2 regions of the Shinella sp. JR1-6 genome follow, and region 1 is predicted to be linked to the other one. Evidence: riboswitches for the same ligand, from Rfam matches in the RefSeq annotation. Region 1 holds a riboswitch; the other holds the start of a gene.

Evidence for each region. Region 1 has a riboswitch for S-adenosylmethionine ahead of metA (homoserine O-succinyltransferase). Riboswitches for the same ligand answer to the same signal wherever they lie in the genome.
Region 2: it holds a riboswitch for S-adenosylmethionine, as region 1 does, so the genes downstream of both, EXZ48_RS13690 (O-succinylhomoserine sulfhydrylase) here and metA (homoserine O-succinyltransferase) in region 1, are expected to answer to the same signal.

Annotation. Positions count from the first base shown of each region.
Region 1 is NZ_SHMI01000008.1:106,358-122,348, forward strand. Features, by position in the region: tRNA gene EXZ48_RS16340 (tRNA-Gly) at 146-220, shown strand; gene EXZ48_RS16345 (AraC family transcriptional regulator) at 292-1,302, opposite strand; gene EXZ48_RS16350 (methyl-accepting chemotaxis protein) at 1,644-3,551, opposite strand; gene EXZ48_RS16355 (aldose epimerase family protein) at 3,693-4,709, opposite strand; gene EXZ48_RS16360 (GNAT family N-acetyltransferase) at 4,807-5,259, opposite strand; gene metA (homoserine O-succinyltransferase) at 5,263-6,186, opposite strand; SAM riboswitch at 6,247-6,324, opposite strand; gene EXZ48_RS16370 (hypothetical protein) at 6,426-6,671, opposite strand; gene EXZ48_RS16375 (ABC-F family ATP-binding cassette domain-containing protein) at 6,802-8,631, opposite strand; gene EXZ48_RS16380 (thiamine diphosphokinase) at 8,635-9,294, opposite strand; gene clpB (ATP-dependent chaperone ClpB) at 9,440-12,046, opposite strand; gene EXZ48_RS16390 (DUF4167 domain-containing protein) at 12,299-13,024, opposite strand; gene prmC (peptide chain release factor N(5)-glutamine methyltransferase) at 13,355-14,227, opposite strand; gene prfA (peptide chain release factor 1) at 14,224-15,306, opposite strand; gene ptsP (phosphoenolpyruvate--protein phosphotransferase) at 15,330-15,991, opposite strand, start outside.
Region 2 is NZ_SHMI01000006.1:281,363-297,353, forward strand. Features, by position in the region: tRNA gene EXZ48_RS13645 (tRNA-Gly) at 1-31, opposite strand, end outside; gene EXZ48_RS35895 (MJ1477/TM1410 family putative glycoside hydrolase) at 210-1,679, shown strand; gene EXZ48_RS13655 (LacI family DNA-binding transcriptional regulator) at 1,676-2,707, opposite strand; gene EXZ48_RS13660 (amylo-alpha-1,6-glucosidase) at 2,722-4,422, opposite strand; gene EXZ48_RS13665 (carbohydrate ABC transporter permease) at 4,425-5,237, opposite strand; gene EXZ48_RS13670 (carbohydrate ABC transporter permease) at 5,230-6,174, opposite strand; gene EXZ48_RS13675 (sugar ABC transporter substrate-binding protein) at 6,265-7,497, opposite strand; gene EXZ48_RS13680 (ABC transporter ATP-binding protein) at 7,519-8,661, opposite strand; gene EXZ48_RS13685 (2'-deoxycytidine 5'-triphosphate deaminase) at 8,848-9,957, opposite strand; SAM riboswitch at 10,120-10,198, shown strand; gene EXZ48_RS13690 (O-succinylhomoserine sulfhydrylase) at 10,242-11,426, shown strand; gene apaG (Co2+/Mg2+ efflux protein ApaG) at 11,553-11,945, shown strand; gene EXZ48_RS13700 (Hsp33 family molecular chaperone) at 11,963-12,955, opposite strand; gene argF (ornithine carbamoyltransferase) at 13,158-14,069, opposite strand; gene EXZ48_RS13710 (aspartate aminotransferase family protein) at 14,149-15,339, opposite strand; gene EXZ48_RS13715 (GcrA family cell cycle regulator) at 15,763-15,991, shown strand, end outside.

The sequences.
Region 1 (15,991 bases):
ATCCGGGACTTTGAAAGCCTCAGCATTTTTTTCTGCAAAATCTGACATTTCCCTGTTGCATTTGAAAATCCCTTGGGCCATATACCGGCCGTCGCCGCAACGCAGCGACCTTCGGCCACCAACTACCCCAGGCCGTCGACAATGAGCGGGTGTAGCTCAGGGGTAGAGCACAACCTTGCCAAGGTTGGGGTCGAGCGTTCGAATCGCTTCACCCGCTCCATTCTTCCAAATGGTCCAAAGCCTCGGTTCGCCGGGGCTTTTGTGTTTTCCCCAATGAGAATATCAGCTGGCTCACGGCGATGGTGGCCGGTTTTCGGCGCGCCAGGTGGCGGGGCTGCGGGCGGTGACCCGACGGAATTCTCGATTAAAGTTCGATTTGGTCTGGAAGCCTGATTCGAGCATGGCCGAAATCACCGGCATATCGGTGTCGCGCAGCAGCCGGCAGGCCTCGGCGATGCGGAAATCATTGATGTATTGCGAGACATTCCTGCCGGTCAGACGGTTGATCGCACCGGAAATCTGCCGGGCCGGAACGCTCGCCCGTCGGGCAAGGCGCGCAAGCGTCAGATTTTCGTCACGGAACAGTTTCTGCTCCGAGAGAAGCCGATCAATCCGCTCCATCACGTCTCGGTCCCGCTCGTTCGTCCCGCTACCCTCGTCCCTTTCCTCGGGAGCAGACGGCAGGGCATGGGCGCGTGCTGCGACCGTCGCAGTGACACCGACAAGGAAGAGGACGAGCAGATTGGCATTGCCGACGAGCATCGGCACGTTCTCGCCCCGGCTCCATTCGAAATCGAGCAGTACGGCAATATCGAAAGAGGCAGAGAGGCAAAGCGAACCCGCAGCAATCAGAAGCGCCTTGTGGGCGCCGGCGGCGCCATCGAGCCGCGCCTCGTCCAACCCGTCGGGCCCGGCATAGGCGAGCCGCAGCAGGATGATGGCGTAGCCAACGAAGATGACGACGAGTGCGCCATCGATGAGATAGGGCGCAAACACCAGAAGGGCGAGGATGAGCACCGGCGGCGCAGCATTGAGCCAGGGAATCTCCGCCCGGTCGCGGTGGATCAAGCTCTGAAAGCTCGCCAGCACCAGCGGCGGCAGGCCACCCGCCAGCACGGGCAGGACATATCGCGCCGCCGACACATCATAGCCCCAGCGCAGGCCAACGGCGACCGACTGCAGGATGCAGAGGGCGATCAAGGCCAGAAACGGCCGATTGCCGCCATCCTGCTGGCGCAGGAGCGCGACGAAGCGGGAGAGGAGCAGGAGGGCGACGACGAAAGGCAGGGGAACGAAGAGCACGGGGCAGCACGAATCCGTTGGCGTTGTTGGCGATCATCATGATGCCAATCGCGGTCAAGGGCGACCTCAAACGCGATTGAGGACACGACGAAGGTGCGATCGTGGCGCGGATTTGCCGACCGGTGGGTCTGCAAGCCGAGGTTTCGATATCCGCTCTTTCCCTGTTTCCGGCCCACCGAGCCAGTGCACAGGAAACATGTGGACGAGCATCACGCCGAACGCAAACAACACGAGCAGTGCCCTCTGGGACGGCCTGAAGAAGCCGTCCAGCGCCCCGACAAGGACAAAGGGCCAGGACCGATCCCGGTCGCTGGCCCTTGGGCGTGTGATACGGAAAGACCTTACGCGGCTCGGCGCTGGTAGGTGGCGCTGTCGCGGCCGTCGCCGATGTGGAATTGCGAGAGCGCAGCCTGGAGCTGGGCGGCTTCGTTGGCAAGCACCTGGCTCGCCGCCGTCGTCTCCTCCACCATCGCAGCGTTCTGCTGGGTCATCTGGTCCATCTGGTTGACGGCTGTGTTGATCTCGCCGAGCGCCGCAGACTGTTCTTGTGCCGCCCGGGTAATCGAGACGACATGGTCGTTGACGCGATTGACGAGGTCCTTGATTTCCGAGAGCACGTCACCGGTCGACAGCACCAGCGCCACGCCACCCTTCACCTCGCCTGCCGAAGCGTTGATCAGCGTCTTGATCTCCTTGGCAGCATTGGCCGAGCGCTGGGCGAGCTCGCGCACTTCCTGGGCGACGACCGCAAAGCCGCGGCCTGCCTCGCCCGCACGGGCAGCCTCGACGCCGGCGTTCAGCGCCAGGAGGTTCGTCTGGAAGGCGATCTCGTCGATGACGGAGATGATCTGGTTGATCTTCTGCGACGACTGCTCGATGCGCCCCATGGCATCGATGGCGTCCTGCACGATGCCGCCGGACTTTTCCGCGCTGTGCTTGGTCTCGCGCACAATCTCGGAGGCTTCGAGCGCACGGGTCGTCGAGGTCTTCACCGTCGTGGTGATTTCCTCGAGCGCGGCAGCGGTTTCCTCCAGCGAGGCCGCCTGCTGCTCCGTGCGATGGGCGAGCTGGTCAGCGGCGGCCGAAAGCTCGCGTGAATTGCCGGTAATGGTGCCGGCAGTGGAGAGGATGCCTGTCATCGTGCTGCGCAGCGTCAGCATGGCGCCGTTGACATTCGCCTGGAGCTCCGCGAAATCGCCCTGGAAATGGCCGGCCATTTCCTGCGTCAGGTCGGCATGGGAGAGCGAGGCGATCACGCGGCGCACTTCGCTGACGCCCCGGTCGACATTCTCGACCAGTTCGTTGACACCGGCGGCGAAGCGGCGAAGGTCCTCGTCCTCATAGGCCTTGGTGATGCGGCGGGTGAAGTCGCCCGCTGCGGCGGCGGCCACGATCGTGCTGATATTCGACTGCAGGTCCCTGCTCTGTGTCTGCAGGGCAGCTTCCTGCACCTCCATCTCGCGCATATGCGCTTCGTTGGCGCGGAAGACATCGAGCGTGCGCGCCATGGCGCCGATCTCGTCCTTGCGCTCCGTGCAGGGAATGGCGTCGTCAAGCTTGCCGGCCGCAAGATTGGACATCACGCCGGTCAGAAGCTGGATCGGGCGGACGATGCCGGTGCGGGCGAGCAGCGTGCTGAGCAGCATACCCGCGACGATACAGATGAAGGCAGTGGCCAGAAGCACGACCTGCGTCGTCGTCGAGCGCGCGATGGCATCGGCGCGCGATTGCGAAAGCGTTTCGGCCGAATGGGTAGTGTAGAGCTTGAGCGCAACGGTAACGGCCTTCTGCCCCTCCAGCGCCTTGTCGAGCGCGGCTAGCATGACGGCACGGTCCTGGCCCTGCGGCGAGCCGGCAACGGCCACCATGGCCCGGATATCTTCGAAATAGGGCGCCAGCGATGCGCGCACGCCATCGAGCAGCTTTGCCTCCTCCGCATCGGCAGTCGAGGCGATCTTCGGCAGGCGATCGAGCATTTCCTTGGCGCGCTTTTCCGTCTCGGCGGCAAAGTCTGCGGCCTTTTCCGGTGCAAGCGCCAGTTGGTAGGTCATGCGGCTGATCGCGATGACGTCGATGCGCAGGTCCATGGCTTCCCGCGCCACTTCCTCCCGTCCGCCGGTGTCCTGAAACGCCGCGCCGAGTGCCCGCAGACCCCCGCCTCCGACAGCAGCGATCGTGCCGGCGGCGATGCCCATCAAGAGCACGAGAAGACCAACTTTTCTGGAAATGGAGAGATCCGAGATTTTCATGGACAACGTCCCCTGAGGGCGACCGGCGCTGTCCTGGCGCGTTCAATCCCGCACAACCCCGCATCATGCCGGGTCCTGAGATTGGTTTTTCAGGCACAAAGGTTTCGATTTTATTGCCTTCCGGCACCACAATCTAGGATTTCACCCCTTGCGGAAAATGTAATCCGTCTCCTGCCGCAACGTTTCACCGGGCCGGAGAACGGCATTCGGGAAATGGCCATGGTTGACGGCATCCGGCCAGACCTGGGTTTCGAGGCAGAAACCGGCGAAAGCCCCGTAGCGGCGGCCCTCCAGCCCCGGAGCGGCCGGGGCGACATGGGCACCGCTATAGAGCTGCACACCCGGCTCGGTGGTCAGCACCGCCAGCGAAACACCGGACTGCGGGCTACGGACCTCGATCACCGGCCGTTTCGCCTGCCGCTCAGACGAGAGGCAGAAATTATGGTCGAAGGCGATCCCGCCGTCCTGCATCTGCCGGTCCAGCGGCGTCCATTGCCGCAGATCGAAGGGCGTGCCGGCGACCGGGCGAACGTCACCGGTCGGTATCAACCTTTCGTCAACGGGCAGGTAGTGCTCCGCCGCAAGACGAATCTCATGGCCGAGCGCATCTGCCCCGCCGTCGAGGTTGAAATAGCTGTGCTGGCAGAGGTTGACGGGGGTCGGCGCATCCGTCGTCGCCTCGTAGACGACGGAGAGCACGCCGTCACCGGCAAGCCGGTAGGTGCAGGAAATGGCACAGGTGCCGGGATAGCCCGCGCGGCCGGCTGGATCGATCATCGACAGGGTGACGAAGTCCGGACCTTGTGCGGCAATCCGCCAGTTCTGTCGGGCGATGCCATCGCTACCGCCGTGCAGATGGGTGACGCCACCTTCGTTGCATTCAAGCTGGAAATCCACGCCGTCGATCGAGAAGCGCCCACCCTTGATACGGTTGGCGCAACGGCCGGGCGTCGCCCCGAAATAGGGCGAGTGGTCGAGATAGCCGGCAAGGTCCTCGAAACCGAGAACCAGTGGCGCGGGATGCCCTTCGAGCCGCAGATCCTGAATGACGGCGCCCCAGGTGAGGACATGCGCCTTCAGTCCGCCGCTGGCAAGACGGATGCGCTCGACCGGTTCGCCGTTCTCCAATCGCCCGAAGATTTCATTTCGGCTGCCCACACCCGCTCTCCTTCGCTGGTCGCCCGGTCTCGCACGGCAACCTGCTGCAATTCCCCTCCATTCGCAATCGAAAAGTATGACTTTTCTGTCACCCTGCTCAGAAGGACTTCTGGTAGATGATGAAGGGGGTCTTTTCGGCGATGCGATCATAGAGTTGGCGCGCCGTCGCATTGAACTCCTGCGTCATCCAGTAGACCTCGGGCGAGCCTGCTTCCCTCGCCTTGGCATAGACGCCCTCGATCAGCGCCCGGCCGATGCCGGAGCCGCGCACGCCAGGATCGGCGAAGAGGTCCTGCAGGTAGCAGACATTGCCGACCGTCCAGCAGGAGCGGTGGAACAGGTAATGCGCAAGGCCGACGGGCTTGCCGTCGAGCGTGGCGAGGAGGCCGCGATATTCGCCCTCCGCCCCCTCGCCCGTCAGCCGGGCAAAGGTGGTGGCGTAGATCTCTTCCGGCAGCACCGTCTCGTAGAATGCGAGATAGGCGGTCCACAGGCGCCGCCATTCGCCTTCATCATCCTTGTGCAATGGGCGAATGACGACACCGCTCATGGGTCAGGCTCCTGTTCCGATCTTTTCCAGGTCATAGGACGTGGTCTGGTAGATTTCATTGATCCAGTTGCCGAAGAGCAGATGTGCATGGCCGCGCCAGCGGTTCTGCGGCGGCAACGACGGATCGTTATGCGGGAAATAGTTCTTCGGCAGCTTGATCGGCACACCGGCCGAGACATCGCGGAAATATTCGTCGGCGAGCGAGGTGGAATCATATTCCACATGGTTGAAGATGTAGAGGCGGTTTCCAGCCTGCTCCCGCACGAGGCAGACACCCGTCTCGTCGGAATCAAGCAGGATGTCGAGCTCCGGCACCGCCCGGATATCCTCGATGCGGATCTCCGTCCAGCGCGAGACCGGCACCTCGAAATTATCGGAGAAGCCGTTGAGATAGACCGAGGAAGGCTTGCGATTGTGATGACGGTAGACGCCGAAGGCCTTTTCCTCCAGCGTGTGCTTCGGCACGCCGTGGAAATGGTAGATCGCCGCCATGGCGCCCCAGCAGACATTGAGCGTCGAGTGGACATTGGTCTTCGTCCAGTCGAGGATCTGCTTCATCTCGTCCCAATAGGTGACGTCCTCATAATCCAGCAGCTCGATCGGCGCGCCGGTGATGATGAAGCCGTCGAACTTGCGATGCCGCACCTCTTCCCACGTGTCGTAGAAGGCAAGCAGGTGTTCTTCCGACGTGTTCTTCGCCCGGTGGCCGCCGACGCGCACCAGCGACAGCTCGACCTGCAGCGGCGAGGCGCCGACGAGGCGCGCCATCTGCACTTCTGTCTTGATCTTGTTCGGCATGAGATTGAGAAGCCCGATCTGCAAGGGGCGGATATCCTGCCGGATCGCCACCGTCTCGGTCATCACCCGCACGCCCTCGTGAACGAGGGTTTCGAAGGCGGGGAGCGTATCGGGAATCTTGATGGGCATGTGTCACTCGATCGAAAAACAAAAACCGGCCGCAACAGTGTCGCAACCGGCCCACGGAAGGTTTTTCCTCGCGCGGCCCTTTAGCGACTTGTTTAACGTGGCTGCAAGCCGGCCGGCCAAATCACCACGAGGCGTTTAAATAGCGCTCCTTGCGCCACGAATCAATCCATGCCCGGAAACGGGCAAGGCCCGGATGCGGCTGGCATCCAGGCCTTGCTGCTTGAGAGAAGTCGGGCAGCTCAGTAGTAGCTGTAGTAGCGCTTCTTGTAGTAGACCTTGCCGCCCCAGTCGCCGCCCCAGCGATGGCCATAGTGGCCATAGTGGCGCTTGACGCGATAGTGCTTCCTGTAGCCGTGGTGGCCGTGGCCATAGCTCTTCCAGCCGTAGCTCTTGTGGCCGTAGCCATAGTAACCGGCCTCGGACGGGGCGGCGAAGGAAACGGCTGCGACGACGGCGACGACGGCCGAGATGATGAACTTGCGCATGGGACTCTCCTGATCTCTTTCGGGTTACAGGATGAACTCCTCTCATCCAGTGATCAGACTGTCTCATGGACCAGGACGCAGCGCTGTTTCGGATGGAACACGGCGCCGACATTCCTGATTTCAAGGTTTCCTAGCCCTCCAGCTCCTCGCGCAGCATCTCCAGCTCCAGCCATTCCTCTTCCATCGCCGTCAGCGAATGGCGCAGCTTCTCCATCTCCGCCGCCAGCTTGTTGAAGGTGGCGGGATCCTTGGTGAAGAGGGCCGGGTCGGCCATCTTCGCCTCGCGCGCGGCGATCTCCTTCTCCGCCTTCTCCATTTCCTTCGGCAGGTTCTCGAGGGCGAATTTCTGCTTGTAGGAGAGCTTTGCCTTACCCTTGCTTTCCGCCGGGGCCGCGGCGGATGACGTCTCGGCGGCCCTCGCCTTCTCGGCCTTTTCCGCCTTGCGTTTCTCCTCGATTGCGCCGCGACGCTGCGCCATCATGTCGGAATAGCCGCCGGCATATTCGATCCAGCGGCCATCCGGGTTTTCCGGGTCGGTCGGCGCGATGGTCGAGGTTACGGTGCGGTCGAGGAAGTCGCGGTCGTGGCTGACGAGCAGCACGGTGCCGGCAAAACCGGCGACGATTTCCTGCAACAGATCGAGCGTCTCGATGTCGAGGTCGTTGGTCGGCTCGTCGAGGATGAGAAGGTTCGTCGGCCGCGACAGGATGCGTGCCAGCATCAGGCGCGCACGCTCACCGCCTGAAAGGTTGCGGATGGGTGTGCGGGCCTGCTCGGGCTGGAACAGAAACTCCTTCATGTAGCCGGTGACGTGCCGCTGCTCGCCATTGACGAGCAGCGTCTCGCCGCGCCCGTCCGTGAGATAATGGGCAAGCGTGTCGTCGAGATTCAGGTCCTCGCGACGCTGGTCGAGCGTGGCGATTTCCAGGTTCGTGCCGAGTTTCACCGTGCCGCTGTCGGGCTCGAGCTCGCCGGTGAGCATCTTGAGCAGCGTCGTCTTGCCCGCACCGTTCGGGCCGACGAGACCGATACAGTCGCCGCGGTGGACGCGGATCGAGAACGGCGCGACAATTGTGCGCTCGCCATAGGTCTTGGTGATCTTTTCCGCCTCGATGACCAGCTTGCCGGATTCCTGCGCATCGGAAGCGCTGGCCTGTACGCTCCCCTGTGGCCCCTTGTGGCCGCGATAGCGGGCGCGCAGATCGTGAAGCGCACCGAGGCGGCGCATGTTGCGCTTGCGCCGGGCGGTAACACCGTAACGCAGCCAGTGCTCCTCGCGCTCGATCGCCTTGCCCAGCTTGTGCTGCTCCAGTTCCTCGGCCTCCAGCACCTCGTCGCGCCAGGCCTCAAAATGACCGAAGCCGCGGTTGAGCCGCCGCGACTGGCCGCGATCGAGCCAGACGGTGGCATTGGACACCTTTTCGAGGAAACGACGGTCGTGCGAGATGACGACGAGGGCCGAGCGGGTCGACTGCAACTCGCCTTCCAGCCATTCGATGGTCGGAAGGTCGAGATGGTTGGTCGGCTCGTCGAGGAGGAGAATATCCGGTTCGGGCGCCATCACCCGGGCCAGCGCCGCCCGGCGCGCCTCGCCGCCCGACAGCGACTTGGGATCCTCGCTGCCGTTGAGCCCCAGATGTTCGAGCAGATAGGTGACGCGATAGGGATCGTCGCTCGGCCCGAGGCCCGCCTCCGCATAGGCCGCAACCGTGTCGTAGCCGTCGAAATCCGGCGCCTGATGCAGGTAGCGGATCGTCGCGGAAGGATGGCGGAAGACCTCGCCGGACTGCGCTTCGGCAAGGCCGGCGGCGATCTTCATCAGCGTCGACTTGCCCGAACCGTTGCGGCCGACGAGAGAGATGCGGTCGCCCGGCTCCACCTGCAAGCTGGCGCCGGCAAGCAGCGGCGTGCCGCCGAAGCTGAGGAAAATGTCGTCGAGTTTGAGAATAGGCGGTGCCAAGGGTCAGGCTCCTGAAAGGTCGTAGGGCCGGGCGATGAGAATGGCGCGGCCGGTCGCAAGCGAAAGGCGGATCGGACCTTCCGCCACATTGGAAATGGTGCGCGACGAACCGAAGGGCAGCGAAAAGTCCTTCAGCGGATAGCGCGCATTGTCGATGGTGAGGCCCGAAAGCGGGGCAAGGCCGAGAATGGAGAAGAGGCTGCCTTTCGGAAGATCAATGGCGCGGCGGCCCGGCAGCAGTGGCCAGGCCTCCTCCTCGCCCGACGTGAGCTTGATGGTAGAGCCCTGCTCTTCCAGGAAGACGGCGTGCAGGAGATGCATCAGCGCATGGTCGCTGCGCTCCCCGCCGAGTGCGCCGGCAAGCAGGATAGTATGCGCCCCGCGCTCGGTCGCGACCGCAACGGCAAGCGCCCCGTCGGTTTCGTTCTTGGCAGCGGGATAGGGCTGGCGCTCGACCTGCGGCCAGGCGGCGACAAGCTCCGGCGAGGTCGAATCGAAATCGCCCACCCAGAGTTCGGGCACAACGCCGAGGCTTTGCGCGTGCCGCATGCCGCCATCCGCCGCAATAACGCGCGCGCCCGCCACGTCCGCGCGAAGACGCGGCGTCACGGCGAGTGCGCCTCCTAGAAGGACGACGAATTTCGGGTCTGTCGATACCGGCATGGTCATGGCTGATGCCCTTAGCGCATGTTCCCCAGAAAGGGAAAGATTTTGCATTCGAAGACAGGGAGCAGCCAGCAGGAGGGACATGAAACGCAAGAAGCGCGGGCAGAACCCGCGCTTCGATTTTATAAGGATCGTAGCCGTATCAGGCGGCGTTGCTCACCGCGGCACCCCGCGGGGAGAAGAGCAGCCGGTCGGAACCGGCGGTCACCTTGACGGTCGAACCGTCGGGGATGTCGCCGGCGAGGATCTTTTCCGCCAACGGATCCTGAAGATGCTTCTGGATCGCGCGCTTCAGGGGGCGTGCACCATAGACCGGATCATACCCCTTTTCGGCCAGCCAGTGCACAGCCTCCTCGTCAAGGTCGAGAACGATCTTGCGATCGACCAGGAGCTTGCGCAGCCGGGCCAGCTGGATATCGACGATCGCGCCCATTTCCGACCGCTTGAGGCGATGGAACAGGATGATCTCGTCCACCCGGTTCAGGAACTCAGGCCGGAATGCCATCTTCACCACATCCATGACCTGGTCGCGCACGCTGTCACTGTCCTCGTTCTCGCCGAGCGCGGTAAGATATTCCGCGCCGAGATTGGAGGTCATGATGATCATCGTGTTGCGGAAGTCCACGGTGCGGCCCTGGCCATCGGTCAAACGGCCGTCGTCGAGGACCTGCAGGAGCACGTTGAAGACGTCAGGATGCGCCTTCTCGATCTCGTCGAACAGCACGACCTGATAAGGCCGGCGGCGAACGGATTCGGTGAGCGCACCGCCTTCCTCATAGCCGACATAACCGGGAGGCGCGCCGATCAGCCGGGCCACCGAGTGCTTCTCCATGTATTCCGACATGTCCATGCGCTGGATCGCCGTCTCGTCGTCGAAGAGGAAGCGGGCGAGCGCCTTGGTCAACTCCGTCTTGCCGACGCCGGTCGGGCCGAGGAAGATGAACGAGCCGATCGGCCGGTTCGGATCCTGAAGGCCGGCACGCGCGCGACGCACGGCACGGGAGACTGCCTGAACGGCGTCGCCCTGCCCGACGACCCACTTGCCGAGTTCGTCCTCCATGCGCAGGAGCTTGTCGCGCTCGCCCTCCAGCATCTTGTCCACGGGGATGCCCGTCCAGCGGGAGACCACATGGGCGATGTTGTCGGGGGTCACGACCTCCTGCACCATCGGATCGACATCACCGGCATCGCGACCTTCAGCCTCCTCCAGCTCCTTTTCGAGCTTCGGGATGATGCCGTAGGCGAGCTCGCCCGCACGCTGGAACTCACCCTTGCGCTGCGCGATGGCGAGTTCGTTGCGCAGCTCGTCGAGCTGGCGCTTGAGGTCGGCAGCGCGGCCGAGTTTCGACTTTTCCGCCTGCCAACGTGCAGTGAGCGCGGAGGCTTCCTCTTCCAGCGCGGCAAGGTCGATCTCGAGCTTTTCGAGCCGATCCTGCGACGAGCGGTCGGTTTCCTTCTTCAGTGCTTCGCGCTCGATCTTCAGCTGAATGATACGGCGGTCGAGTTCGTCGAGCTCTTCCGGCTTGGAATCGACCTGCATGCGCAGCCGCGAGGCGGCTTCGTCCATCAGGTCGATCGCCTTGTCCGGCAGGAAGCGATCCGTGATGTAGCGGTTGGAAAGGGTCGCGGCGGCAACGAGAGCCGAATCGGATATCCGGACCTTGTGGTGCTGCTCGTACTTCTCCTTCAGGCCGCGCAGGATCGAGATCGTGTCCTCGACAGTCGGCTCGTCCACCATCACGGGCTGGAACCGACGGGCAAGGGCCGCGTCCTTTTCGACATGCTTGCGGTATTCATCGAGCGTGGTCGCACCGACGCAGTGCAGTTCACCGCGGGCAAGCGCGGGCTTCAGCAGGTTGGAGGCGTCCATCGCCCCATCCGCCTTGCCGGCGCCGACAAGCGTGTGCATCTCGTCAATGAACAGGATGATCTCGCCGTCTTCCGCCTGCACTTCGGCAAGGACAGCCTTCAGACGCTCCTCGAACTCGCCGCGATACTTCGCACCGGCGATCAGCGCGCCCATATCGAGCGCCATCAGCTTCTTGTCCTTGAGACTCTCCGGCACATCGCCGTTGACGATGCGCAAGGCAAGACCCTCGGCGATCGCCGTCTTGCCGACGCCGGGTTCACCGATGAGGACGGGATTGTTCTTCGTGCGGCGCGACAGGACCTGGATCGTGCGGCGGATTTCATCGTCGCGGCCAATGACGGGGTCGAGCCGGCCTTCGCGCGCATCGGCGGTGAGGTCACGGGCGAACTTTTTGAGCGAATCGAAACCCTGCTCCGCACTCGCCGTATCGGCGGTGCGCCCCTTGCGGATGTCGTTGATGACCTGGTTGAGCTTGGTCGCCGTGACACCGGCCTTGGCAAGAATCTCGGACGTCGCCGCGGATTTTTCGATCGCAAGTGCCAGAAGCAGGCGCTCGACGGTGACAAAACTGTCGCCGGCCTTCTTCGCGGCCTCTTCGGCGGTGGAGAATACCTTTGCAAGCGGCTGGGAGAGATAGACCTGGCCGTTGCCGCCGGACACCTTCGGCTGCTTGGCAAGGGCGGCGTCGTTGGCGATCCGCGCTTCGCGCGCATTGCCGCCGGCACGCTCGATCAGCGATGTTGCCATGCCCTGGTCGTCGTCGAGCAGCACTTTCAGGACGTGTTCGGGCGTGAACTGCGGGTTGCCGTCGGCAAGCGCCTTTGTCTGGGCGGATTGCAGGAAACCGCGAACGCGTTCGGAGTATTTTTCAATGTTCATCATTACCTCCAGGACTCGGCCGGCCCATCAAGGCACCGGTCGATGATTCAGGATAAGGCTCCCATCAAGGCGAACCTTTCATACATGCGACCCGCCCGGCCTTGCGACCGGTCAATCGCCTGAAGCGAATATGGTGGAGGTTTTTCCGAATTAAAGGGAGCGTCAGGCCGCCGGTCGAGATTTTTCGCAGGCGCCTTGCAAAACGCAAGAACCCGGCACGGGGCCGGGTTCCTCTACCGTATCGAAACGCCGTTATTCCGAGGCTTCGAGAGCCGGAGCGGCATCACCGGCGGGCTGTGCGCCCTCACCGGCAGCCTCAGCCTCGGCCTCGCCGCGGCGCGGACGGCGCGGGCGGGGCGTGCTGCGGCGACGGGCTGGCGCGCGGCCCGTGGCAGGCGCTGCAGCTTCGTCTTCGAGCGAAACTTCAGCCGGCGTACCCTCGATCACCGGCTGCGGGCCGGTGCCATCGATAACGGGCTGCTCGACGGCGACAGGGACCTTGGCGGCAGGGGCCTTGGCAACAGGAGCCTTGGCGACCGGAGCCGGCGCAGCGACGGCAACGGGTGCGGGCTCATCGACGGGCGCCGAATCGAATTCGTCGGAATCCCGGTCGAAACCATCGCGGTCATTGAAGTCGGTCCGCTCGGCATTGTCCGAACGCTCATCCCGCGGGAAGCGCTCCTGCATCTGCGCCTGAGCGGCTGCGATGATGCGGTTGTAGTGTTCGGCATGCTGCAGATAGTTTTCCGCCATGACGCGGTCGCCGGCGCTCTGGGCGTCCCGGGCAAGCGCTGAATATTTCTCGGCGATATGCTGGGCAGTGCCCCTGATCTTCACGTCCGGACCCGAACTGTCGTAGGTCCTCGTCAGGGGATTGCCACCCTTGCGGTGGTTATTGTTGTTATTGTTATTGTTATTGTTGTTATTATTGTTGTTGTTACGCCCGCGGCCGCGCTTGTTTTGCTGTCCTGGCCTCATATGTCACTCACCTAACGTATCGTGTCTTGATGATCATGTGTCTGCACGCTTGATCAGGCCATGCCAGATCAAGCGTCCTTACCCGCGGGCAAACCACGCCGGTCGGTGGTCCTGTCGCCGTAAGACGTCAAATTAACAGGTACCCGCACTAGGCAGTCTTCAACCCTAGCAACTCTTCGAGAGAGCAATCCTCGCGATCGGGTCATGCAGGAACGAATCCTTTGTGTCATGACCGCTTGCCCAGTGCGTGCCCGCAACCTAGCCCGCTTCCTTCCCGATTCCAAGCCTTTTCTTTGCAGCCGCAGAATTTGCTGCGCTTGTGCAGCAAAATTACAGGGCGGCCGCCTTTGAAAAGAGAAGAACACGGTCATTGCCGCCAAGATCCTGGATTGCGTCGATCCGCGAGAAGCCGCTTTCGCGCATGATGGCCGTGACCGCATCTTTCTGGTCGTAGCCGATCTCGTAGGCCACCAGGCCGTTTTCCTTTAGATGAACGCCCGCGCCGGCAGCGATTACGCGATAGGCATCGAGCCCGTCGTCTCCACCATCCAGTGCCAGTATCGGGTCGTGGAGCCGGACCTCATCGTCCAGCGTTTCGACCACGGAACTGACGATATAGGGGGGATTTGACACGATGATGTCGAACACCCCGGTCACGGCTGCAAACCAGTCGCTCTCGACCGTCTCAAACCGGTCGGCGATGCCATTGATATCGGCATTGCGCCGCGCCGTTTCAAGGGCACCGACCGAAAGATCGGCGCCGATCCCGGTCGCCACTGGCACGAGATCCAGAAGGGCAAGACAGATCGCACCTGTTCCGGTTCCAAGGTCGAGAATCCGGCAACCGCCCATCTCGCGCACGATCCGTTCCGCATGCGACACCAGCGCATCGACGAGGACTTCGGTATCCGGCCGCGGCTCCAGCGTCTCCGGCGACAGCACCAGGTCGAGTCGCGAGAAGGCCCGGCGGCCAAGGATGCGGTGGACCGGCTCGCGTGCGATGCGGCGGACAAGCGCGTCATCAATGGTCTGCCGCTCGGCCTCCCCCAAAGGCTGATCACCCCGCGTTATGAAGGATGTCGGCGTCAGGCCCAGCAAGCCCACAAGCAGCGTTCGCGCGTCGCCCGCAGCGTCGACGATCCCCGCTTCGGCCAACCGGCGCCGCGCCGCGGCCAGGACCTCGGCAAGCGTCGTACCACTCATCGGCCCTGTTCGCCGAGCTGGGCCAGAAGGCCGGCCTGGTAGTCGGCGACCAGCGCATCGACCACCTCGTCGATCTCGCCGACCATCATGCGGTCGAGCTTGTAGAGCGTCAGGTTGATGCGGTGATCCGTGACGCGGCCCTGCGGGAAATTGTAGGTGCGGATACGCTCGGAGCGGTCCCCGGAACCGACCTGGCTCTTGCGATCGGCGGAGCGCTCGCTTTCCGCGCGCTGGCGCTCGATGTCGTAGAGCCGAGAGCGCAGCACCTGCATGGCCTTGGCGCGGTTCTGGTGCTGTGACTTTTCCGAACTCGTCACGATGAGGCCGGTCGGCAGGTGGGTGATACGCACGGCCGAGTCGGTCGTGTTGACGTGCTGGCCACCGGCGCCCGACGAGCGCATCGTGTCGATACGGATATCCTCCGGCCGGATCTCGATATCGATCTCTTCTGCTTCCGGCAGCACGGCGACGGTCGCCGCCGAGGTGTGGATGCGCCCGCTCGCCTCCGTCTCCGGAACGCGCTGGACGCGGTGCACGCCCGATTCGAACTTCAGCTTGGCGAAAACGCCACGCCCGGTGATCGTCGCGATGATTTCCTTGAAACCGCCAGCCTCGCCTTCGCTGGAAGACAGGATCTCCACCTTCCAGCCATGGGCCGCGGCATACCGCTCATACATGCGAAAAAGATCGCCGGCGAAAAGCGCAGCTTCCGAACCGCCGGTACCGGCGCGGATTTCGAGGATCGCGCTCTTTTCGTCGGCGGCGTCCTTCGGGAGAAGCAGGATCTGCATCTCCTTTTCGAGGCCTTCCAACTGCTCCTTCAGCTCCGGCAGTTCCATTTCCGCAAGGTCGCGCATCTCCCGGTCCGTCGCCTTGTCGGCAAGCAGCACGTCGAGATCGGCGATCTCACCGCTGACCTTCTGGTATTCGCGGATCTTCGTCACGACCGGCTGGAGCTCGGAATATTCCGAGGCGAGACGCACATAGGTCTCCGAATCCGGCCCCGCCGACATGCGCGCCTCGATCTCGCCGAAACGGCGCTCGAGTTCACGCATCTTTTCAACGGGAAGCTTCGCCACCGTTCAAACTCCCGTCAAAAAATTCAAAGCGGAACGCCGTGCTCGGCCGCAAAGTCAGTAAGGATCTGGCGGACCGAGGCCGTCGGCCTGGTATCGTCGAGCGCCGGTGTCAGCACCGCTTCGAGTTTCGCCGCATCCAGCGACAACAGCATCGACTTGACCGGGCCGATCGCTGCCGGCGACATCGAGACCGAGCGGAAACCGATGCCAAGCAGCGCCATGGCCGAGATCGGCTTGCTCGCCATTTCCCCACACAACGTCACCAACGTGTCGTTGCGCAGGCCGGCGCGCACGATATCGCGCAGGATTCGCAGGAACGGCCGGCCGAGCGTGTCGAACCGATCGGAGACGCGGGCATTGCCACGGTCGACCGCCATGGCGAACTGGAAGAGATCATTCGAGCCGACAGAGACGAAATCAACCTCCGCCATCAACTCGTCGAGCTGCCAGAGCAATGCCGGCACTTCCAGCATGGCACCGAACTGCAGCTTCTTCGGCAACTGCTCGCCGATCTTCGACTGGCGCTGGATTTCCTTCTGCAAGAGGTCGCGGACCTCCTTCAATTCGGAAACCTCGGTCACCATTGGCAGCATCAGCCGGAGATCGGCGCCCGCCGCAGCGCGCAGCATGGCACGCAGCTGGGTGCGCAGCAGGCCCGGCCGGTCGAGCGACAGGCGGATGGCCC
Region 2 (15,991 bases), on a different contig from region 1:
AGCTGACAGGCTACCATTACATCATACCCGCAAGGCAGCGCGACGGCGCAGTCATTCAACAGTTCGCCGGACGTGTCAAGCGAGGGTGCGGAGAAGCGTCGGCCAGCCGGCCGATTTCATGCTGCGCCGCGATGCCGGGCCGCTATCGCTCCAACCAGCCTGTGTTAGGGTGCCGCGGCGACCCGCCCACCGCGACAAGACAGGACACGATGATCAAGTTCAAGACCTCCACCGGAACCGTCTCGGTCGACAACTGGGGCTACGAATTGCAGGGGCTGAACGGCAATGCCCTCGACCCCACCCTGCTCGCTTCGGCAACGCACGACCTCCTGGTAATCGATGCCTCGCGCGACGGAACCGATGCCGGACGGTTTTCCGCCGACGACCTCACCCGGATGAAGGACGGCATGGGCGGGCGCTCCGTCGTCGTCTCCTATACCTCGATCGGCGAAGCCTCCGATTTCCGCGACTACTGGCGTGACGGCTGGACGACCACGGGCATCGCAACGGGCAAACTGACCGACAAGGCACCCGACTGGCTGGGACCGGTCAATCCGGACTGGCCGGAAAGCCGCAAGGTCCGCTACTGGGATAGCGACTGGCAGAAGATCATCTTCAACGACAAGAAGACCGGCGAGGTGGACGCCATCGTCAAGGCCGGCTTCGACGCGGCCTATCTCGATATCGTCGACGGCTATTATTTCTGGGGTGCGGAAGTCTCGGCCAAGGACCGCGAAGCGGGCGATCCGAAGACCGTCAAGCAGGCGGCGCAACGCATGGTGGATTTCATCGTCGCGCTGACAGACCACGCGCGCGAGACGAATCCCGATTTCTTCGTGATCCCGCAGAACGGCGCCTGGATCCTCAACGATCTCGGGTCCGACACTGCGCGCAAAAAAGCCTATCTCGACGCCATCGGCGGCATTGCGGTGGAGGACCTCTACTTTCGCGGCGACAAGGACGAGAACAATACGCTCCGTCCGGACGAGGAGACCATCGCGATCCTCAAACGCGATTTTCTCGACAAGGGCAAGCCGGTCTTCGTCGTCGATTACATCAACGGCGAAAAGCGGGTCGCCGACTTCAACAAACTGGCGCTGGAGGATGGCTTCATTCCCTTCGCCTCGCCCGATCGCGATCTCGACCGGCTGGTCGGCACCCATGACGGCGACCCGGCCTACATCAAACCCTCGGCGAAGGCCGATGTGCTGCGCGGCTCCAAGCTCGCAGACACGATCCATGCGCTGGCGGGCGACGACAGGATCGACGGCCGGACCGGAAACGACTCGCTCTATGGCGGTGCAGGCAGGGACACGCTGACGGGTGGGGCTGGCGCGGACCGGCTCAAGGGTGGTGCCGGGGCCGATATTTTCGTCTTCAAGTCCATCAAGGAGACGACGGTCGCCGCCTCCGGGCGCGATACCGTCCTCGATTTTTCCCGGAAGGACGGCGACAGGATCGACCTGAAGGCTATCGATGCCAACACGAAATCCGGCAGCGACCAGGCGTTTGCCTTCATCGGCGCGCAGGCGTTCCACAAGAAGGCGGGCGAGTTGCGCTATGAGGCGAAGGGCGGCGACACCTTTCTCTCCGGCGATGTTGATGGAGACGGCAAGGCGGACTTTTCCATCCGGTTCAATGCCACCCTCGCCTTCGCGAAGGGCGATTTCATCCTCTAACCCTTTGCCAGCCGGTCGTCCGAACGCTCGATCAGTTTCGGCATGATGAGGGTCTGCAGCGCCTCGGGCGCTTCGCCCTCCATGCGGCGCAGGATGTAGTTGCCGAGCATTTCGCTCGGCTCGTGGATCGGCAGGAAGTAGGTGGTGATCGGCGGCGCGAAATACTGGCTGACATTGAGGTCGTCGGTCGCGTTGATGACGGCATCGCGGCCGTGCACGAGGCCGCGCGCGTGGAAACCGGAAAAGGCGCCGAGGGCGGAGGCTTCGTTGGCGCAGATATAGGCGGTCGGCGGGTCCGCCAGCTCGGACATGTGCAGCACGTTCTCGCGGCCGAAGGCGGGGGTCAGGTGGCCGTGCGCGATGAGCGCGGGATCGAAGGCGAGGCCGGCGGTTTCCAGCGCCTGACGATAGGCTTGCAGGCGCGTCATCGCGTAGCTGAGTTCGGCCATCGGGTTGATCAGCGCAATGCGGCGGTGGCCGCGCTCGGCAAGACGCGCGACGGAGTGGCGGATCATCTGCTCGTTGTCGGCGTCGACATAGGCATGCGGCGCGTTGCGGATCGTCGTGCCGTAGGTGACGAAGGGGAAATCCGCATCCTGCATGATGCGCACGCGCGGGTCGTCGGCGCGAGTACCGGAGACGATGATGCCGTCGGCCTTCTTCAGCGAGACGATCTGCTGGATGGTCGCAAGGCTTTCTTCGAAATTGCGCACGGCATAGAGCGAGACGCGGTAGGGGCTTTCCTCCAGCGCCCAGGAGATACCGCTGAGAAGCTGGGCGTATTCGACGCCTTCCCATTCGTTCTGCTTGGGGCCGGGCGCGGTCATGATGGCGGCGACCTGGTAGGTCTTTCCGGTGCGCAGCTGCACGCCATGCATGTTGAGCTGATAACCGACGCGCTCGGCGGCGGCGACGACGATGGCGCGGGTTTCCGGCCGCACCTGCGGGCTGTCGTTCAGCGCCTTCGATACGGTGGCGATCGAAAGGCCCGTTTCCTGCGCGATGGTCTTGATCGTCGGTCTTTGCATCGCGTCTCGGCTCGCTACGGCTGGTCCTGGCTGAGGGAGGCGGCGAGGAGAATATAGGCGGCGGATGTCCAGGCGAACGCCCGGTCCCGCAAGCCCCTCCCCGACCGGGCATCGAAGTTCTCGGCCATACCGTTTTTGGAGGCAAGAGAACAGAACTTTTCCGCGATCGTCGTCGCAAGTTCCATTTCCCCTTGCCGGCGAAGGCCATCCCAGAGGAGCAGCGTCGTCGGCGCCCAGATGGGGCCGCGCCAATAGCCGTCGTCCTCGTAGAGTGGGCTTTTCGGGCTTTCCGTCGCCGGCCCCCATTCGGTGATGAAACCACCGTCCGTTAGCCGGGCAAGGAGTTTTTGTACGATCGCGCGCGGCAGGCGGTCGCCGAGGAGAAGCGGCATGAACTGGATGAGGTTCTGGTCGGGCAGCACGCGCTGCGGATCGTCGGCGAGCCGGGCGCAAAACGTTTCGCCGGTCCAGAGGGTTTTGATCAGCAGGTTTTTCAAACCTTCCGCCTTCGCCCGCCAGGCGGCGGCGCGGACAGGCTCGTCTTCCAGAAGGGTGGAGAGCGTGTCGCAGGCGAGGATCAGAAAGGTCGGCAGATCGGGAGAGACGACGGGGCCGCCTTCGGCGAAGAAGGTGGCGTTGTCCCAGCCGCTATCGTTGCCGTGGAAATAGCCCGGCAGGTTTCCTTCGCCGGCGCGGGCGTGGGTGAGCCAGTAGTCGACCTGTTTTCCGATTTTGTCCCTGAGATAGGTTTTGCGTTCGGGCGTCAGGAAGCCGGGATGTTCGGCCTCGATCAGCGAGACGGCCCAGCCGTGCACCGGCGGCTTGGTGAAGGCGAAGAGCACGTCGCGGTCGTTGATGTAATCGGGCAGCAAGCCGGAGGCATCCTGATGGTCGAAGATGACGGCGAGCTGGTCAAAGGCGAGGCTTGCATCGGCTCCCGCGACGCCGAGGGCGGAAAAGGCGTTGTCCCAGCTCCAGATGTTGATCATGTGGTTCTTGGACATGTAGATCGCCGGACGCGTCAGCACGCCGCCGGCCGGCACGCCATTCGCCCAGAGCAGGTAACTGGCGAGACGGTGCGCCTCCCCCTGCCCGGCGAGGGCTATTGGCATGCGCGTGCGCCAGCCGGCAAAATCCGCCGATGCGCCCGCCAGCGCATCCCCATAGCGCCCCGGATGCTCCGTGCACGGCACCGTGCGGAAGAAATCGACGCTGGCCTCGAAAGTGGTACCGGAGAAGGCGACGCTCACCTTTTCCGAATGATCCCTCTGCCAGGCGCCTGTGACGTCGAGCGTGCCCGTGACGACGCGCGGGATGAATTTGACGTTTTCGACGGCCGCGACGAGGCACGGTTCGCCCTGCGGCGTGCGGTAGACGTAATCGTAGCGTGAGCCTTCGAGGTGGAAGCGCACACCGGCCGCGACGCCGCTAACGTGTAGCCGCTCGCCCTCGCCGATGACGAAGCCGACTTCGCCTTTGCCGATCCGCGCGACAAGCTTTTCGGGCGCGAGTTCGAAGATCGGCGTCGCCGGGTTGCCGGCCGCATCGAAAAACGCCACCCGGCAGAGGCGGCCGAGCGAGGGACGCTCGTCGCCGCCAGTGACAAAGCGGAGGTAAAGGGCACGTTCACCCTCGCCACCCGGCACCGCCATCATCGACAGGGTGAGGAAACGGCCCTTCCGGCTGAACGGGATATGGTCGATGTCGAAGAGCATCGTCACCCCTTGACCGAGGAGCCGACGGCGCCGTCCATGATGTAGCGCTGCGCCAGGAAGAACAGGGCGAGCGGCGGCAGGCAGAGCACGACGGTGATCGCCGCGATCGATGTCACGTCCACCTCATGCAGGCCCTTGAACATGGAGAGGCCGAGGGTGAGCGTGTACATGGACTGGTCGTTTAGGAAGATCAGCGGGCCGAGATAGTCGTTCCAGGCATTCATGAAGTGGAACGTGCCGACCAACACCAGCGCCGGCATCATCAGCGGCAGGTGAATGCGCCAATAGATATCGAAGGCATTGGCCCCGTCCATGCGCGCGGCCTCGTCGATCTCGACCGGCACCGTCATGATGTACTGGCGCAGCAGGAAGACGAAGAAGGCATCGGCGAAATAGGCGGGCACGATGAGCGGCTTCAACGTGTTGATCCAGCCGAGCAGGTTGAACTCCATGTAGAGCGGGATCATCTTCACATCCCACGGGATCATCATGGTGGCGAGCAGCAGGATGAACAGCGGATCACGGCCGGGGAACCGGAAGCGCGCGAAACCGTAGGCGACGAGCGACGACGAGATGAGCTGGCCGATGGTGGAGAAGGTGACGACGATCAGCGAGTTCGTGAGGTACGTGCCAAAGGGCTGCTTGTTCCAGGCGATGAAGAAGTTTTCAAAGTGCCATTCGGAGGGCCAGAAGACCGGAGGGAACTGGTAAAGGTCCGCCTGACTTTTGACCGCCGTCATGAAGGTCCAGTAGAAGGGCGCGATGAACAGCGCCGACAGCAGGATCAGCGCGGAATAGAGCAGCGTCTTACGCATCGCGGTCGCCTCCCTTCACTTCGCCCTCGTAATAGACCCAGGCCGAGGACCAGCGCATGACGAGCAGGCTCAGCACCAGCACGATGAGGAACATCACCCAGGAGCCGGCGGCGGCATAGCCCATGTCGAAATACTTGAAGGCGTTGTCGTAGATATACATGGCGAAGAAATAGGTGGAGCCGAGCGGGCCGCCCTTGGTCATCAAAAGCGCGATCGTCAGTTGCTGGAAGGCGGCGATGATCGAGGTGATGAAGGTGAAGAGCAGCATGGGACCGAGCATCGGCAAAGTGATGAACAGCATCTGTGCCCAGCCCGGCACGCCGGAGACGGTCGCCGCCTCGTAAAGCTCCTTGGGAATGGCCTTCAGGCCCGTCAGCAGGATCAGCATGGTGCCGCCGAACCCCCAGAGGCTGGCGATGATGATGGCGACGATGGCAAGGCCGGGTTCGCCGAGCCAGTTCGGCCCGTCCACGCCGACGAGCGACAGCATGAAGTTCAGGAGACCATATTCGCGGCTGTAGATCCAGCTCCAAATCGTCACCAGCGCGACGCCGGAAATGACGCTCGGGAGATAAAAGGCCGTGCGGAAGAAGCCGCTGGCAAAATTCGCGTGATGCAGCATCAGCGCGACGAGGAAGGACATGACGATGTTGAAGGGCACGTAGATCGCGGCAAACTTCACCGTGATCCAGAGGCTTTCCCAGAATTGCGGGTCGTCGAACAGCATCGTCCGGTAGTTGTCGAAGCCGATGAAGGTGCGCTCGCCGACGACCGGCCAGTCATGAAAACTCATGGTGAGCGAGAAGAGCAGCGGGCCGAGGGTGAAAAACAGAAAACCCAGGATCCACGGGGAAATGAACAGATAGGCCGTCAGATGGCGCGAGAAGGCGGATCGCCGTTTCTGCACGACCTCGGGTACGGTTGTAGCAATGGTCACGTTTCACTCCCCTGGACTTCGCTTTGGAACGAAAAGGGCGCCTTCTGCCCCTTCTCCCGGTAGAGAGAAGGGGACAGCAAGGAGGCGGGATTACTTCAGGAAACGTTGCGAGCGCTTCACGGCGTCGTCGAGATGCGCCTTGGCGTTGCCCTGGTCGATCATCGTCGCCTCGATGGCGCGGGCGAGGTTGTCCTGCACCTTGCCCCAGTTCCGGTTCTTCAGGAAGGCGTGCGTCTCGGTGCTGGAAGTCGCGAGGATATCGAAGAACGGCTTGTAGACCGGGTCCTTGGTCATGCCCATCCCTTCCGCCACGCTGGTGCGGACCGGAAGGTCATTGGTGCGCATGGCGACCGCCTCCGGCGAGGAGAAGAACTTGACGAACTCCCAGGCAAGATCCGGCTGCTTGGCATCCTTCGCGATCGACATGGCCGAAACACCGAGCGCCGAATGGGCCGGCTTGTCGCCGAATTTTGGCAACGGCGCGACACCGTAGCTGAAGCCGGCGGAATCGATACCCGACTTCGACCACATGGCACTCTGGAACATGGCGATCTTGCCACCCTTGAAGAGCGTATCGCCGGACGTGTCGTCACCCACATGCAGCGTGGCAGCCTCTTCCTTCTTCGCCATGTCGCCGAACATGTCGAGCACCTGAACCGCCGCTTCGCTGTTCATGTTGCCATCGATCGTCTTGCCGTCGTCAGAGATGTACTTCGTGCCGTTCGACCAGAGGAACTGTTCGAAATCATAGGGATCCGGCTTCGCGTCGACCGCAAAGCCGTAGACCTTGTTCTCCTTGTTGCGGAACTTCGCCGCCTTGGCGCGCAGATCGTCCCAGGTCCAGCCGTCCTTCGGCTCTTCGACACCCGCCGCCTTGAACATGTCCTTGTTGTAGAACACGACCTGGGTCGTGAAACCCGCCGGCATGCCATAGGTCTTGCCCTCGACACGGGTCGTGTTCATCAGACCTTGCGGAATGTCGTCCGGCTTGATCTCGGCGGCGTCCCTGGCGATGAGATCGTCGAGCGGCATCAGCGACGTGTAGTATTGCGGGAAGTTCCACATATACATGACGTCGGGCGGGCTGCCCGCGCCAAAGGCGGCGACGAGCTTCTGGTCGTAGCCATCGGCATAGGGCTCAACCTGCACCTTCACGCCCGGATGCTTCTCCTCGAATTTCTTCGCGATGGCCTGCTGGATGGCAAGGCTCTCATCGGAATCCCAGGTCGCGAAGCGCAGCACGTCTTCAGCATGCGCCGACACGCTGCCCGCCAGCAGGAAGGCAGCCAGCGAACCGGCGATGACTATCGTGTTCTTCCTCATTCCATTTCCTCCTTTACCGGGTCAGGCGACCCGCTTCCCCTTTTCGTTGACGATGAGCGCCTCGGTCTCCGCATCGAGGCGGCGGTGCACTGCCCGGCCTTCCGCGTCGAACAGGTAGCAATGCTGCGGCGGCAGGCAGAGATGGACCGTTTCGCCGTTGGCGACCGGATGCGTGCCGCGCACCACCGCCGTCATGTCGCGGCCGTCCTCGAGGCTCAGATGGACGTGGCTTTCCGTACCGAGCCGCTCGACGAGGCGCACAGTGCCGGCAAGCTCCCCTTCACTGGCCGGGACGATCTCGATCCTGTCCGGCCGGATGCCGAGCGTGACCTTGCCGGCAATCGCCGGGGTGGCGTCGGCTTCGAAGACGACCGGCTGCTTCAGGCCGCCGCCCGACAGCGTGATGTGCGTGCCTTCCTGCCCCGCGACCTCCGCCTCCACGAAATTCATGCGCGGCGAGCCGATGAAGCCGGCGACGAAGAGGTTGGCGGGCTGGTAGAACAGCTCCAGAGGCGTGCCGAACTGGCTGACCTTGCCCTTGTCGAGCACGACGACACGATCGGAGAGCGTCATCGCCTCGACCTGGTCATGCGTCACATAGATCATCGTTGCGCCGAGACGGGCATGCAGCGCGGCAAGCTCGACGCGCATGGTGACGCGCAGGCCCGCATCGAGGTTCGACAGCGGCTCGTCGAGCAGGAAGAGTTTCGGCTCGCGCACGATGGCGCGACCGATGGCGACACGCTGGCGCTGACCGCCGGAGAGCTGGCGCGGCTTGCGGGCCAGCAGCTCCTTGATGCGAAGGATATCCGCGGCGCCTTCGACGCGGCGGTCGATCTCGTCACGCTTCATGCCGTTCAGCGCGAGACCGAAGGAGAGGTTTTTCCGCACGTTCATATGCGGGTAGAGCGCATAATTCTGGAAAACCATGGCGATGTCGCGCTTGGCGGAAGGCACATGGGTGATATCGCGCTCGCCGAGGCGGATGGTGCCGCCATCCAGCTCCTCGAGACCGGCAATGGAGCGCAGCAACGTGCTCTTGCCGCAGCCCGAGGGGCCGAGGAAACAGACGAATTCACCATCGGCGATTTCAAGGTCGATACCCTTCAGCACCTCCAGAGCGCCAAAACCTTTTCGGAGATTTTCGATGCGGATCGATGCCAACGGCGTCCTCCCTGTCGGCGAAACGTCCGGGCTCCCCAGCCCTTGTTAAACGTTTATATCATAATAAAAACGTTTAACTTAATTTGTAAAGTAGAAAATGAAATGCGCGAAACACCCTGCCGGACCGATGGTCACGGCAGGGGGCCGGCCACGATACGACCGGCGCAAGCTCTTGTGAAAGCGGCGTTATCCGACGCGGAAATGCTTCGACAGCTTCAGGCCCTGCGCCTGATAGTTGGAGCCGAGGCCGGAACCGTAGAGACCTTCCGGTGCACCGAGCATGTGCTCGTAGACGAGGCGGCCGACGATCTGACCGTGCTCCAGGATGAAGGGCACTTCATGGCTGCGCACTTCCAAGACGGCGCGGCTGCCGGAGCCGCCCGCCGGGGCATGACCGAAGCCGGGATCGAAGAAGCCGGCATAATGGACGCGGAATTCGCCGACGAGCGGATCGAAGGGGGTCATTTCGGCGGCATAGAGCGGCGGGACATGAACGGCCTCGCGGGAGACGAGGATATAGAACTCGTCGGGATCGAGGATCAGTTCGTTGCGGCCGCGGCTGAACAGCGGCTCCCAGAAATCGAAGATGTCATGCTGGTTCTTGCGGTCGACATCGACGACGGACGTGTGGTGCTTGCCGCGATAGCCGATGAGCCCGTCCGGGCCGGTGCCCTTGAGGTCGATGGAAAGCGCGATGCCGCCGCCGGAGACGTTCGGCGTCTCGCTGGCGACAAGCGTGTCCGTGCTGTGGAGGGCGAGCAGCTCGCTTTCACCGAGCAGGGCATTGCCCTTGCGAAAGCGAACCTGCGACAGACGCGAACCGCGACGCACGACGATGGGGAAGGTGCGTGGCGAGATTTCGAGATAGAGCGGGCCGGAATAGCCGGCTGGAATCTTGTCGAATTCCTGCGCGCGATCGGTGATGACGCGGGTGAAGATGTCGAGGCGGCCGGTGGAGCTCTTCGGATTGGCGGAAGCCGCCAGTTCCGCCGGCAGGTCGAGGCTTTCCATCAGCGGCACGATATAGACGCAACCCGTCTCCAGCACCGCGCCGTCGGTGAGGTCGATGACGTGCAGCTTCAGCCGGTCGAGCTTGTCGGCAACGAGGTGGGACGGCCCCGGCAGGAAACTCGCCCGGACGCGAAAAGCCCTTGCGCCGAGCCGCAGGTCGAGACTTGCAGGCTGGATCTGGTCGTCATCCAGCGCAGCCTCGCTCTTCAGCCGGCCACTTTCGAACAAGCCGCGAATGGCGCTGTCCGCCAGAATGCCCGTGCTGCGCGTTGCAGAACCACTCATCGTCATACCGTCCCGTCACAGCAGCGGGCCAGATGCTCCGGCCGCCTGCTTTTCGTATCGTTTCTTCCGAAAGCCGATGCCCACGTTTCGGAACAATACCCGGAAGGCCCGCACAAAACCAAATGCCGCCAATTGACGCAAGCGCGGGGGCGCAGTATTAGCAGATTATCCCGTGGTGATTTGGCCGGCCGGCTTGCAGCCACGTAAAACAAGTAGCTAAAAAGGCCGGGTTCGAAACCGGCCTGCTTTTGCGGCCGGTTTTTTTGTTTGAAGGCGACGATCACATGAGCAAGTCCTGGCGCCCGGCCACCCAACTCGTTCACGGCGGAACCACCCGTTCCCAGCACGGTGAAACCGCAGAAGCAATCTTCCTCACGCAAGGCTTCGTCTACGACACCTCGGCGGCGGCCGAAGCCCGCTTCAAGGGCGAAACCGACGGTTTCATCTACGCCCGCTACGGCAGCCCGACCAACGACATGTTCGAAAAGCGCATGTGCATGCTGGAAGGCGCCGAAGATGCGCGCGCCACCGCGTCAGGCATGGCCGCCGTTACCGCCGCAATCCTCTGCCAGCTCAAGGCCGGTGACCATATCGTGGCCGCCCGTGCGCTCTTCGGTTCCTGCCGCTGGGTGGTCGAGACGCTCGCGCCGAAATACGGCATCGAATGCACGCTGGTCGACGGCCGCGACCTTTCCAACTGGGAAAAGGCCATCCAGAAGAACACCAAGGTGTTCTTCCTCGAAAGCCCGACCAACCCGACGCTCGAAGTGATCGACATTGCGGGCGTCGCCAAACTCGCCAACCAGATCGGCGCCAAGGTCGTGGTCGACAACGTCTTTGCGACACCGCTCTTCCAGAAGCCGCTGGAGCTCGGCGCGCATGTCGTCGTCTATTCGGCCACCAAGCATATCGACGGCCAGGGCCGCTGCCTTGGCGGCGTGGTGCTTTCGGACAAGCAGTGGATCGACGAGAACCTGCACGACTACTTCCGCCACACGGGCCCGGCCATGTCGCCGTTCAATGCCTGGACGCTTCTGAAGGGCATCGAAACGCTGCCGCTTCGCGTCAAGCAGCAAACCGAGAATGCGAGCCGCATCGCGGACTTCCTCGCCGACCAGAGCCAGGTCGCCCGCGTGATCTATCCGGGCCGCAAGGACCATCCGCAGGCCGACATCATTGCCAAGCAGATGGCGGGCGGCTCGACGCTCGTCTGCTTCGAGTTGAAGGGCGGCAAGGACGCGGCCTTCGCACTGCAGGACGCGCTGGAGGTCGTAAAGATCTCCAACAATCTTGGCGACGCCAAGAGCCTCATCACCCATCCGGCGACGACGACGCACAAGAACCTCACCGACGAGGCGCGCGCCGAGCTCGGCATTTCGGCCGGCACGGTGCGCCTTTCGGCGGGTATCGAGGACAGCGAAGACCTGCTCGAGGATTTCGCGCGGGCACTTTCCAGGGTCAAGGCCTGAGCCCTTCGCCAGAGCGATGGACAAATACGGAAGCACCGGCCGAGGAGGCCGGTGCTTTCTCTGCTTATCCTTGACGAAACCACATTCGTGTAGAATAGCAGAAGCTAATCAGTTCAAGGCTTGCCTATGTATCGTGCGCTGACCCGCGACATCGAAGTGACCGTAGAGCCGTATTACCTGGCCGACCAGTCCGACCCCGACGACAGCCGCTATGTGTGGGGATACCGGGTGGTCATCGCAAACCATTCCGACGTCGCCGTCAGGCTGATGACACGCTACTGGCACATTACCGACCAGAACGGCCAGGTCGATGAAGTGAACGGCCCCGGCGTCATCGGCGAGCAGCCGGTGCTGCGCCCCGGCGACACTTACGAGTACTCTTCCGGCTGCCCGCTCGAAACGCCCTCGGGCATCATGTTCGGCCGCTACCGTATGGAGGCGGAGAACGGCGAAGCCTTCGACGTCGCCATTCCCGCCTTTTCACTGGATACGCCAGGGCAGGCGCGTACCCTCAACTGAGGGCGGAGAAAATCCCCCTACTGCGGCAGGACTTCCGCCGCCTCGAAGCGGTAGGTCGTCGAGCAGAACTCACAGGTGACCGCGATCTCGCCCTTGTCGTCGGCGGTATGCGCGATTTCCTCGGCACTGAGACCGGCCAGAACACCCTTCAGCTTCTCGCGCGAGCAAGAGCAGCGATCGAAGACCTGCTGCGGCTGGTAGACGCGCACGCCCCGCTCGTGGAAAAGGCGGAACAGCAGCCGTTCGGTGCCGACATTGGGATCTGTCAGCTCGTCTGCGTCGATCGTTTCGACCATGGCCTTGGCTTCAGCCCAGTTGTCGTCATCGGCGATCTTGTGCCCGGCCTCCTCGCCGTCGCCGCCCGGAAGATCGGCCTGGCGCATGCGCTCCGGCGCCTGAGGCAGGAACTGCGCGACCATGCCGCCCGCTCGCCAGCGATGGCGCGCCTTGCCGGCGGCATCGCGGTCGTAGAGTTCGGCAACGCCGAGGCGCACCTTGGTCGGAATCTGCTCCGACTGGCGGAAGTAGACGCCGGCGATCTCCTCCAGCGTATGTCCGTCGAGCGGCACGATGCCCTGGTAGCGCTGGGTATGCGCGCCCTGGTCGATGGTGAAGGCGAGAATACCCTTGCCGAGAAGCTCGTGCGGCTCCGTTGCACCGGCGGCAATCGCAGCGTCAAGCGCCGCCTGGTCGAAGCGGGCGTAGGCGCGGACATTTTCCGGAGCAGAGAAATCGGCCACCAGCAGATCGACAGGGCCGTCGCCCTTCGTCTGGACGATCAGCTTGCCCTCGAATTTCAGCGAGGTGCCGAGCAGCACGGTGAGCGTGATCGCCTCGGCAAGCAGCCGGGCGACGGGCGCGGGATAGTCGTGCCGACCGAGAATGCCGTCGAGCATCGGGCCAAGCTGCACGGCGCGGCCGCGCACATCAAGGCCATCCACCTGGAACGGCAGGACATGGTCATCGCCGGTAAAACCGGGTTCACCGAGTTTCAGGGCATTTTCAGCCATCATCATCATTCTGCTCCTTGCACGCTTCGGCCCCGCCGAGGCCATGGGCCCGGCCTGCTGCCGACAGGCGTTCTACCGTGATATCGCACTCGCTCTTGCCCGATCATTCCACACCGGGCAGGCATGCGCCAGAGAAAGCGCCTCGCGACGCTCCGTGATGGCCCCTAGATCGTGCCGCTGGCGGCATTTTTCAAGATGAGCGTCAGACGACGCCGAAGCACCAGGCGAGGATCGACTTCTGCGCATGGAGGCGGTTTTCCGCCTCGTCGAAGACCACGGACTGCGGGCCGTCGATCACCTCGTCGGTCACCTCTTCGCCGCGATGGGCGGGCAGGCAGTGCATGAAGAGCGCATCCTTGCCGGCGCGCTCCATCAGCTGCTTGTTGACCTGGTAGGGCTGGAAGATGTTGTGGCCACGGGCGCGATGCTCCTGGTTCATCGACACCCAGCAGTCGGTGACGACGAGATCGACACCGTCGACGATCGCCTCGGGATCATGGCCGAGCAGGATGTCGCCGCCATTGTCGCGCGCCCAGTTCAGGATCTTGTCGTCCGGCTCGGAGCCCATCGGCACGGCCATCTTCATCTTGTAGCCGAAGCGGGCGGAACCCTCGACAAAGGAATGCAGCACATTGTTGCCGTCGCCCGTCCAGGCGAAGGTCTTGCCCTTGGTGGAGCCGCGATGCTCCTCGAAGGTCATGAGGTCGGCCATGATCTGGCAGGGATGCGTCATGTCCGTCAGCGCGTTGATGACGGGTACCGTGGCGTGTTCGGCAAGCTCCAGCATGCGTGCATGGTCCGTCGTGCGGATCATGATGGCATCGACATAGCGCGACAGGACCTTCGCCGTGTCGCCGATCGTCTCGGCGCGGCCAAGCTGCATTTCCGTACCCGACAAGAACAGCGTCTCGCCGCCGAGCTGACGCATGCCGACGTCGAAGGAGACGCGGGTTCGCGTGGAGGGCTTCTCGAAGATCATCGCAAGCATCTTGCCGGCAAGCGGCTTGGCTTCCGTGCCAGCCTTGCTGGCAGCCTTGCGCGTGTGCGCATCGTCCATGATGACGCGAAGATCGCTTTCCGAAACGGCGGAAAGATCGAGAAAATGCTTGGCCATGATATGTCCTGTCTGTCCCGGGATCCTTTTGTGGCTGCAGCGCCCCTGGCGCGCCATCACGACGCACGGCGCTGCAGGCCTATGCGGCCTTGGCAGCCGTGAGTTTTTCCGCAGCGCGCTCGATGCGGGCAAGCCCCTCGCGCGCTTCCTCCGCGGTCACGGTCAACGGCGGCAGCAGCCGCAGCACATTGTCGCCGGCCGGCACGGCAAGCAGGTTTTCCGCCCGCACGCCCTTCAGGAGATCGGCGACCGGGATTTTTGCCTTGATGCCGAGCATCAGTCCCTCGCCGCGGACATCCTCGATGACATCGGGGAAGCGATCCTTCAGCGCGGCCAGCCCCTGGCGGAAGACGAGCGCGACATCACGCACATGCTCGAGGAAGCCGTCTTCCAGCACCACGTCCAACACGGCGTTGCCGACGGCCATGGCAAGCGGGTTGCCGCCATAGGTAGAGCCGTGCGTACCGGCAACCATGCCGGCCGCCGCCTCGTTCGTGGCAAGGCAGGCACCGAGCGGGAAACCGCCGCCGATACCCTTGGCAATCGCCATGATGTCAGGCGCGACCCCTGCCCATTCGTGAGCGAAGAGCCGCCCCGTGCGACCGACGCCGGTCTGCACCTCATCGAGGATGAGCAGCAGGCCGTATTCGTCACAGAGCTGGCGCAGCTCCTGCATGAACTCCTTCGACACCGGGCGCAGCCCGCCCTCGCCCTGCACCGGCTCGATCAGGATACCGGCCGTTTCCTCGGTGATCGCGTCCTTGACGGCCGTGATGTCGCCGAAGGGGACCTTGAGAAAGCCCGGCGCCTTGGGGCCGAAGCCCTCGATGTATTTTTCCTGACCGCCGGCGGCGATCGTCGCGATCGTGCGCCCGTGGAAGGCACCCTCGAAGGTGATGATGTGGTACTTGCCGGGATGGCCCTTGGCAAAATGGTAGCGCCGGGCGGTCTTGATCGCACATTCCAGCGCCTCTGCACCTGAATTGGTGAAGAACACCTTGTCGGCGAACGTGGCCTGCGTCAGCCGGCTGCCGAGGCTTTCCTGGCCCGGAACCTCATAGAGGTTCGACAGGTGCCAGACCTTGTCGGCCTGCTCCTTCAGCGCGGCGACGAGATGAGGATGCGCATGGCCGAGCGAGTTGACGGCAACACCGGCGGCAAAATCGAGATATCGCTCGCCATCTTCGGTGGTCAGCCACACGCCCTCCCCGCGCGTGAACCGGAGCGGCGCACGCATGTAGGTTTCATAGAGCGGCGCGACATCGGCCATGCGTGGATCCTCCGAAAAGAGATGCGGAAAAACAGAAATGCAGCTTGACTTTTCCAAGCCTCAGAAAAACCAAAAGCCGCCTTTCGGCGGCATGCCGCACTATCAGCATTTCATATTGGGATGTCAACAAAATCGCACCCGAAATGGCGCTGAACATCCCGCAAGGTGAGGATTCGCGACGCGCATGGAAGGTGTCTCTATCGAGTCACACCCGACCAGCAAGTTGGGGAAAACTCCGAAATCGATTCGCCCGGATTCCGGCGACTCTTGTCACAGAGTCCACCGGTCTCTAGGTTAAAGACCAATTACTAGACTGCATGCGGCGGAACTAGTCAGCAAGAGAGTTAGGGCGTTCAGGTTCCGGACCCGTCCGGAGCACGACGAGGGATTCCCGCATCCTGAACGCCGAGCGGAGACAAAAACATGAACTGGACAGACGAGCGCGTCGAGAAACTCAAGAAGCTCTGGAGCGAGGGCCTGAGCGCGAGCCAGATCGCGGCGCAGCTCGGCGGCGTCAGCCGCAATGCCGTCATCGGCAAGGTGCACCGGCTGAATCTGCCCGGCCGCGCCAAGGCCGGCGGCACCCAGACCGCGACACGCGCCAAGCGTCCGGCTCCGGCGACGCCGCGTCCGTCGAACTTCGCTGCCCGTC